DNA from 3 places in the Pseudomonas sp. JZ114 genome. Region 2 is predicted to be linked to each of the others. Evidence: predicted binding sites of a transcription regulator. Region 2 holds the regulator's gene; each other region holds the start of a gene.
The links. Region 2 encodes FliA, which starts transcription of late flagellar genes. Its sites were predicted from a motif close to CTAAAGTTTNNNNNNNNNNNGCCGNTAA; they were not measured.

Region 1: the regulator FliA is predicted to act here: its motif matches at 1,834-1,861, upstream of JQR90_RS21825 (methyl-accepting chemotaxis protein).
Region 3: the regulator FliA is predicted to act here: its motif matches at 1,779-1,806, upstream of JQR90_RS23380 (methyl-accepting chemotaxis protein).

What each region holds. Positions count from the first base shown of each region.
Region 1 is NZ_CP069257.1:509,088-512,282, forward strand. It holds gene JQR90_RS21820 (sensor domain-containing diguanylate cyclase) at 1-13, opposite strand, end outside; gene JQR90_RS21825 (methyl-accepting chemotaxis protein) at 156-1,781, opposite strand; gene JQR90_RS21830 (bifunctional diguanylate cyclase/phosphodiesterase) at 1,999-3,195, shown strand, end outside.
Region 2 is NZ_CP069256.1:1,727,533-1,730,727, forward strand. It holds gene flhF (flagellar biosynthesis protein FlhF) at 1-170, shown strand, start outside; gene fleN (flagellar synthesis regulator FleN) at 346-1,173, shown strand; gene fliA (RNA polymerase sigma factor FliA) at 1,170-1,910, shown strand; gene JQR90_RS08105 (chemotaxis response regulator CheY) at 1,990-2,364, shown strand; gene JQR90_RS08110 (protein phosphatase CheZ) at 2,384-3,169, shown strand.
Region 3 is NZ_CP069257.1:861,362-864,556, forward strand. It holds gene JQR90_RS23380 (methyl-accepting chemotaxis protein) at 1-1,645, opposite strand, end outside; gene JQR90_RS23385 (hypothetical protein) at 1,924-2,358, shown strand; gene JQR90_RS23390 (sigma-54-dependent Fis family transcriptional regulator) at 2,514-3,195, opposite strand, start outside.

The sequences.
Region 1 (3,195 bases), on a different replicon from region 2:
CAGGATGAGACATAAACCTACCTTAGGGCATGGACTGCAACGAGGGCTTACAAACGCCCTTCCATAAAGGGCGCATTTATTACATTCCGTTGCGTTACCTAGCCGAAACGTAGGGCAGAACGATGTCTGTTAATCAGCATCATCCTGCCGGTCGATCAGACTTTGAACCGGCGAACCATCCCGCTTAGGTCTCCAGCCAGGCGAGAAAGCTCCTGGCTGGCTGTATGGGTCTGTTCTGCACCCGCGGACGTCTGGATAGACAGATCACGAATACGAACCAGATTACGATCCACCTCTCGGGCCACCTGTGCCTGCTCTTCAGCAGCGCTGGCAATGACCAGGTTACGCTCATCGATACCGTTAACCGCATCGTTGATTGTGCCTAGTGCATGACTTGCCGCCTCAGCCTGCTCCTGGGTTTGCCTGGCCTGATCCGCACTGGTCAGCAAGGCGTCTACGGTATGAGTAGTCCCCTGCTGAATGCTACCAATCATGGCCTCGATTTCGCGGGTAGAATCACTGGTCCGGTGTGCCAGTGAGCGTACCTCATCTGCTACAACAGCAAACCCGCGACCCGCGTCCCCTGCTCTGGCCGCCTCGATTGCAGCGTTCAGCGCCAGCAGGTTGGTCTGCTCCGCTACGGACCGGATGACATCCAGCACCTGGCTGATGTTGCGTGTCTGTTCGGCCAGCTGACGTGCCTGCTCAGAAGCGCTCAGAACGTTGTCCGTCAGGACACCAATAGCACTGAGGGTATCGTTAAGCTGACGCTGCCCTTGGCGCGCGGTTTCGGCTGCTGCCTTGGAGGCGACTGACGTCGACGTCGCGTTACCCGCTACTTCTTCAACGGCCTGGCTCATCTCGGTGACTGCAGTAGCTGCCATCTCAATTTCGCTGTTCTGCTGTTGCAGTCCCTGCGTACTTTCGCTCATGACTGCGCTCATTTCTTCAGTCGCAGCAGCCAGCTGCTCAGCCGACCGGTTGATCTGCTCAAGCGTATCGCGCAGATTGCCCTGCATTTTTCCCATAGCCTTGAGCAGCTGAGCGGCCTCATCTGTACCGGTTGTTTCCAGCCGGTGGGTTAGGTCACCCGACGCGATGGCCTCCGCGGCCTGCACAGCTTCGCGAATAGGCTTGGACAGACTCAAGGTCAGACGCCAGGCGAGCAGGATTGTAAGGCCCAGGGCGCAGCCGATAACTGTCAGGGTAATGGATACGGAGTTGCTATACACTGCCTGTGCATCTTCGCCAAAGGCTTTGGCTGCCTGCTGGTTCAGGGTACGCAATTTCTCGGTCTGTTCGTTCATGCTCAAGCCAAGGCTGGCCATGCCACCCATGACCTGTTTACGGGCATCATCGATCCGGCCGTTGACCATTAACGCTACGAGCTGATCGGTATTAGTCATATAGTCGCGGTAGATAGCCTGCAACTGCTGTAGCGCCTTGCCCTCCTCCGGCGTGCTGATTAAAGGCTCATAGCGTTTGAAGCCAGCTTCAACAAGCTGTCCCAAGTCTTTGATTTTCTGCTGAGTCTTTCGAAGCGTTTCAGCATCTGGCAAGGCAATCAGGCGCAACGCCTCTATACGAATACGGGCCATTTGCAGGGCCAGATTGTCACTTTCAACAATACTGGGCAGTGAGTTCAGTTCCACTTTCCGAGATTGATCCTGGATATGAGACATCTGTGCCAGGCTGAACACCCCCAGCCCGGTCAGGATGACCGCGATAACGCCAAAGCAAAACAGGCTTCGGTATGCAATTTTCACGGAGCGAAGGCTCATAGACATAACCTTGATAAGGGGGCCGGAGAGGACATGCAAAGTGATACGTATTGAAGCGGCATCAGTGCGGAATTCTTGAGTCAAAAGTTGCCGGATGGTCTGTTGATCCGCCCGGTTGTGCCTCACATCGCCTGAACCGGATTATTTGCTACAGCGGCGAGAGCGGAAGCCGATATAAAACAACCTGATAGCAGATTATCGAATCGCCTCCCTGACCATGCCTATTTCTCCGCCCCCGCCAGCCATGAAAAAGGACGAGCCGTTTCGTTCACAAAGCCACACTGAGCTGACCCGTCGCTCTGTGTTGATGTTTACCGTCCTGATGTTGAGCCTGTTCGCCCTGGCAGGCGCCGTCACGAGCTATATTGCCTGGTCGTTAGATAATAAGGCCATTACCAGTGGTGAGCAGGCCTTGCGCAATGCTATCGATACCCGTAAGAAGTCCACGGTGGCGACACTCATGGACTATGCCCGCTGGGAGGAGAATTTCATGCACCTCTATCCTGCGGTCGATACGAAATGGGCGCGTGAAGAAGATAAGCTGGCCGGCTCGCTGCTGTCGCAGTATGGGCTGGACGCCGTCCTGGTTGTCGACGGCTCGCAAAATACCCGTTATGCCTTTTTAAAGGATACGGTCGACCCCAAGGATGCACTCCAGTGGATCGAAGGCGACTTGCCGGCAATGCTGGACCGACTCCGGAGCGAGCCTCCGCTTACGTATGTTCAGGGTTCTTATCAGGTAGATGGCGTACCGGCGATTGTTTCGGCAGCTTTGGTTCAACCTATTCAGGTGGCGTATCTACCCAGGCGAGACCAGCTTCCCATCCTGCTCTTTGTTGAACGGCTGGATCAGCAGAGGCTGGCGTCGATAGGTGCGGCCTCTGGCATTGTCAATCTGAAAGCCGGGCCGGCAGAAAAGGATAGCGCCAGCCTTATCATAAGTGAGGACTATGGCGTTCCTTTTCTGCTCAGCTGGCAGGCAGAGCGTCCTGGCGGTGTACTGCTAAGCGTAATGCTGCCTCTGCTGGTACTTACGGCATTTGCCCTGTATCTGGTTTTAATCAAACTCAAGCGCCGATCACTGCGCGCGGCTGCATTGATCGACAGCAGCCATGAAGCCCTGGAGCATAGCGAGGCTCGTTTTCGGGATGTTGCCGAGGCTTCTTCAAACTGGATCTGGGAGACGAATGCCCGACGTGAGCTGACCTATCTTTCTGACCGTTTCGCAGTTAGCACCGGCTTTAGTGTTCACGAGTGGCTGGGAAAGCCGCTGCAGGAGCTTATTGATTTCAGCGAAACGGACTTCCAGGCAAGCGCCCAACAAGATCAGGAACCAGCAGGTGCCCCAAAAGCCTTGGAATGCTTTTACATGGACCGCGAAGGACATAAACGTGTGGGGCACCTTTATCTTCGG
Region 2 (3,195 bases):
TAGCCTATCTCTCCGACGGTCCTCGCATCCCTGACGACCTGCATATTGCGCGCAAGCATCAGCTGGTTAGCCGTGCAGTCAATCGTCAGCTGACCGAGGAGCCAGCAGAGGAAACCATGGCGGATATGTTTGCCGAGCTTTATCAAAAGCCGGCCAAGCGCGTCGGTTAAGTTACAGTTTTTTGCAAGTTGGGTAAGGTTTTTGCAACAGAAGGTTTACAGGCGTCGTAGTGTCAGAAAGCAGTACACGCTTCAGGTTTAGTGCCAGCTGGCTCGTTAGCATAACGATCTGGCTACACCATAAGTGCCCTCTACGGGCTGGCTGGTTTTTCATAGGTGTACAGCAATGGGTATGCATCCCGTACAGGTAATTGCAGTGACAGGCGGCAAGGGAGGTGTTGGGAAAACCAACGTTTCGGTAAACCTTTCGCTGGCGTTGGCTGAACTGGGCCGACGTGTCATGTTGCTCGATGCCGACTTGGGCTTGGCAAACGTCGACGTTTTGCTCGGTTTGACTCCGAAGCAGACGCTCGCCGATGTGATCGAAGGCAAATGTGATCTTCGCGACGTGATTTTGCAAGGCCCTGGCGGTATCCGGGTCGTTCCGGCCGCTTCCGGTGCGCAAGCCATGGTGCAGTTGTCGTCTCTTCAACATGCCGGTCTGATCCAGGCATTCAGTGACATCAGCAACGATATCGATGTGCTTGTTGTCGATACGGCTGCCGGCATCGGTGATTCGGTCGTGAGCTTTGTACGGGCTGCCCAGGAGGTACTTCTGGTGGTCTGTGATGAGCCTACTTCGATCACGGACGCTTATGCGCTTATCAAGATGTTCAACCGCGATCATGGAATCACGCGGTTTCGCGTACTGGCGAATATGGCATTGACGCCCCAGGAAGGTCGCAATCTCTTTGCTAAGCTGACCAAGGTAACTGACCGTTTCTTGGATGTGGCTCTGCAGTATGTGGGTGCGGTTCCTTTTGATGAATGTGTACGGAAAGCCGTCCAGAAGCAGCGGTCCGTATACGAAGCATACCCGCGCTCCAAAGCCGCTCTGGCTTTCCGGGCTATTGCCCAGAAGGTGGATGCTTGGCCCTTGCCGGCCAACCCACGCGGTCACTTGGAGTTTTTCGTCGAACGATTGGTGCAACCCACTGTAGGGCCAAATGTATGACAGCGTCCAGCGGTCTCCGTATGTACAGTAAATCTCAGACCCATTCACAGCAGGAGCAACTGATCAATCAGTATGCGCCGCTGGTCAAGCGCATTGCCTATCACCTGTTGGCGCGTCTGCCTGCCAATGTACAGGTGGAAGATCTCATGCAGGCCGGCATGATCGGCCTGCTCGAGGCCTCCAAGAAGTACGATGCCGGCAAAGGTGCAAGCTTTGAAACCTATGCCGGTATCCGTATCCGCGGAGCCATGCTGGACGAGGTTCGCAAAGGTGATTGGGCACCTCGTTCGGTGCATCGTAACAGCCGTATGGTGGCCGATGCGATTCGTGCTGTTGAAGCAAGAACGGGTCGTGACGCTAAAGATCCTGAAGTTGCTGCCGAACTTGGTGTAAGCCTTGAAGAATATTACGGCATTCTCAATGACACATTGGGAAGTCGCCTGTTCAGCTTCGATGACTTGATGGAAGAGGGTGAGCACGGTCTCGAAGAGAGCGGAGCCCATGATTTCGAGCCAGGTCGAGGACTGGAAGATGATCGTTTCAAGCAGGCCCTGGCGGAAGCCATTGCCAATCTTCCAGAGCGTGAGCGTCTCGTCTTGTCGCTGTATTACGACGAGGAGTTGAACCTAAAGGAAATCGGAGAGGTGCTTGGGGTAAGTGAATCCCGAGTCTGTCAACTGCACAGTCAGTGCGCAGCACGTCTGCGGGCTCGTCTGGCTGAATGGCGTTCGCGCTAAGGCAAAACACTAAGCATGTATGGCATGCCTTTGAAAAGGCATGTCTGGGGTAAGGATGGAGGTCGACTTGGACAAAGATATGAAAATTCTCATCGTGGACGATTTTTCCACCATGAGACGCATCATCAAGAATCTGCTGCGAGATCTGGGGTTCACCAATACTACCGAGGCCGACGACGGCTTGACGGCGTTGCCGATGCTGCAAAGCGGCAACTTCGACTTCCTGGTAACGGACTGGAACATGCCGGGTATGACCGGTATCGACCTGCTACGGGAAGTCCGTGCCGATGCACGCCTGAAGAACCTGCCTGTTCTGATGGTAACGGCCGAAGCCAAGCGCGAACAAATTGTCGAGGCAGCTCAAGCGGGTGTGAATGGTTACGTTGTGAAGCCGTTTACTGCCCAGGTGCTCAAAGAAAAGATCGACAAGATCTTTGAGCGGGTCAACGGCTGATAACCATCTCGAGGATGTTATGGACCTTGGCAGTAAATCATTCGAAGACCTGGAATCGACCCTGAAAAAGCATGCCCAAGAGCTGGTTGCCAGCCTTGAAGATGGCAATTTCAGCCAGGCAGTGCAGCTCATCAATGAGCTCAATCAGGTGCGAGATCGTGGTCTGTATCAGGAAATCGGCAAGCTGACGCGTGAGTTGCACAACGCGATCGTCAACTTCCAGATCGATCCCCAGGCGTCCTATGCCAATGAAGTAACAAACATTGCAGACGCCACCGATCGCCTAAGCTACGTTGTGGAAATGACGGAGCGTGCTGCCAACCGTACCATGGACTTGGTCGATGCCAGCACACCGCTTATCGAATCATTTGGTAAGGACGCTCATGACCTCCACGCCGAGTGGGGCCGCTTTATGCGGCGCGAGCTCAGTGCCGAGGAGTTCCGCGAGCTGGCCAAGCGCGTCGGTGCGTTTCTGGGGCGCAGCGATGAGGACGCCCACAAGCTGTCTTCGTTGCTGAACGATATCCTGTTGGCGCAGGACTATCAGGATCTTACCGGTCAAGTCATCAAGCGTGTGACGAACCTTGTTACACAAGTCGAGCGCGATCTCGTCAAGCTGGTCCGTATGGCCGGTCAGGTGGATCGTTATGCAGGAATTAGCCACGACCACGTCAAGGCCATCGAAGAAATTCAAAAAGAAAAGTCTTCGAAGGGTGAAGGTCCGCAGATTCATGCCGATAAAAGAGAAGACGTCGTATCCAGCCAGGATGACGTAGATGACCTTCTGTCCAGCCTTGGTTTCTAAACCTGGCCTTTTTGGAGAGTGCATGA
Region 3 (3,195 bases), on a different replicon from region 2:
CAGAGCCTGTCTGCAGGTTTGCAATCATCTGCTGAATATTGCCAGTAGACTCTTGTGTCTTTTGGGCCAGCATACGTACCTCGGAAGCCACTACCGCAAAGCCCCGACCGTGGTCGCCGGCCCGTGCCGCTTCGATGGCCGCATTGAGCGCCAGTAAATTGGTCTGGTCCGCAATGCCGCGGATCACATCAAGCACCGTGGAAATGGAGTCGCTTTCTCGCTTCAGGTCGCTGATGATGGCTGCGGTCTGATCGGCCTGCGCAGACAGTTCTCGTATGACACTGATCGTGCTTTCCACTTCACGTCGCCCCTGGCTTGTGCTCTGGTTGACCTCTTGTGACATGCTGGCGGCATCGCTGGTGCTCTGAGCCACCTCCCGCACGGTCGCGCTCATCTGGTTGATCGCAGTGACAACAAGCTCAGTACCCTGGCGCTGGCGCTCAATGCTCTTGCTGGTCTGAAGTGTGACCGCTGAAGACTCTTCCGCGGCCGTCGCAACTTGCGTGGTGGCGTTACCAATCTCTTGAATCACCTGACCCAACTCGTCAGCCATACGATTGAGGTTATGGGTAATCTCGCCAAATTCGTCCTTGCCCTTGTAATCGGATCGCGCAGTAAGATCGCGTTGCGAAAGTGCCAGCAGCGCATTGTTCACCGCTTTTACGGCAACGCTGATGTTGCGAATGATCAGGTAGGACAGCACCGAGACGACCAACAGCGCAAGCACTGCGACACCCAGCGTTGTCCACAGAACGGCTGACGCATGATGCTGCGCCTTGGCTGCCAGGGCGCCCACCTGCTGTCCCAACTCTTCCTCTACTTCACCCATCAGATCGATTCGGCTCGTCGAGGTTTTGAACCATCCTTCGGCCGACACACCCAGTGACTGACCGATCGGCGTCTCGAATGCCAGACGCTGCAGACGTGCGACCTCAAGCGCGCTGGGCTGCTGCATCTTTTCATCAAGCTTGCGCACAAGCGCCTCAGACGCGTTACGTCTGAAGGCCTCGGAGTAGGCGGAAAACTCACCCAGGTTACGGCTGAAAGCTGATAGCAAATCAGAATCGAACCGATCCTGGTTGAACACGACACCTAGCATGGCCCGCTCACGACCTGCCCGCTCCTTCATCTCGATGAATTCATTAAGCGAGGATAACGCTCGGGCAAGCGATGGCTCATTCACATTGTGCTCCAGTGAATGAGTGAATCCAATCAGCGTTTGAATGATTTTGGTAAACCGCGAGCCTGATTCACGGTTGGTGATGCCCAACGTATCGATCTGGTCACGGGTGGCTTTCAAACCATCCAATCCAGCCATGGCGTCGCGAATCTCTCTGGCACTTCCAGAAAGCGCGCGCAAGGCCGCCATAGCTTCATCCGTCTGCTGACGCATGCGAGGCAGCATATCCCGCATTGCATTTCCCTTGCTGCCCAGATAAACACCGCTTGCGCCGCGCTCACGCTGCAGCACAGTAATTAACTGACTTACCTTCTGGGCAACCGTGCTTGCTTCCACCGTTCGATTCATCTCCTGCAAGGTCTGGTAGCTATCAACCACCTTTGCCGTCGCGAGCCATAGGAAGCCGAGAAGTGGGCATATGAGAATCAGCAGAAGCTTGAAACCCAACGGGATGTTTCGGAGCACGATGTTCACCTCAGAGTCTGCTTCGATATCAATGGTACGAAGCTCAGTCGATTACCTACCGTCGTGCTTTTATGGCTGCACGTTAAGCAGGATGAGCGCAGCCAAAGGCTGCCCTTGCAAGGCATCACATTTTCTATCGGACCGATAGAAAAAATCTTTAGAAAGGATATGTGTCCAACCCCTATAACTTTCGGCTTCTGTATCGGTAGTTAGCTTGCCCGTCTGGCTCGTGCGCCATGGTCCTGCAAGAGCTTGTATTGATGATCGGGTAAAACGATATGCTCCGCATGGCCGCCGACGAGATAACTGACCTGTTTCCCTGGAGTAAACCGCCGACGATGTCGAAAGCCAGGAAAGTACTGTTGCTGCTCATGATTGTGGGCGCTGCCCTGGGTTATCTCGGGCTTCGTGCCGCTTCAACTCCGCGCGAGGCTCAAGCGGGAAATACTGATGCCGCTCAGCGGCAGCAGCAACTGATTCATGCCCTGGTCTCAAACAAGAAAAGCCCTATCAAGGAAGCCCGCTGGGTTACACCGTCCCTGCTCCAGGTAAGTGTTGTCGATGATCATACCTTGCAGTTCCGGCTGGCCGAATCCGTTTGCCTGAGTGCCAAACAGTACGGTACGCCCGCAAAGCTTGTCAGAGTGGTGGATGCAACAAAAATGAGGCAAGGTGGAGAGCTGGTAGAGCTTGGGCAGGCCGCTTGTCAGTAGATAACCTCGTAAAGGTCGTATAGACGAGAAAGCCAACTCTCAAGCGTGCCCCGATCATCACAATCGGGACACGGCGAATCTGGAATGCTGAGCCGTTTAATGTAGCCATTAATCGGCCTGGTGCCTTCCGGTTGATGTGAGAGATGCCACCTTAATTAGCGGTTGATTAGCCCGTGTTTACGGAGCTTGCGGTACAACGTATTGCGACTGATACCGAGCCGCTCAGCCACATGCCCCCGATGCCAGTGCTCAGCCTGCAAGGCTGCAACCAGGGCATCACGCTCCGCTGTCCCCAAAGGGTTACATGCATTTTCTGCAGGTGTCTCCAGCGGCAGCACGGCTGCCACATCCCTGAGCCCGATCCAGCATCCTTCGCTCAAGGCTACAAGCGTTCTCAACAGGTTTCTCAGCTGACGAATATTGCCGGGCCATGGCTGCGCCAGTAGCGCCTGCCTGGCTGCCGATTCCACTCGAATTTCTTTGCCACGAGCCTCTTCTCGGAGCAGATGATCGATCAGCTCAGCCTTGTCGCTTCGTTCTCGCAAAGGCGTCAGGGTGACTTGCAGGCCAGTCAGGCGGTAATAGAGATCTTCCCGAAACTGACCCGCCGCCACCAGCGCCTTGAGGTCTCGATGGCTGGCACTGATCAGGCGAATATCAAGCGGCTGTGGTACGGTACTTCCCAACGGAACGACATGACGCTCCTCTAGAACACGCAGCAGCCGGGTTTGAAGGGCAAGCGGCATATCGCCAATTTCATCAAGGAACAGGACGCCGCCATTGGCATGCTGGAGCTTGCCTGCCATGCCCTCTTTACGTGCACCGGTAAATGTTCCG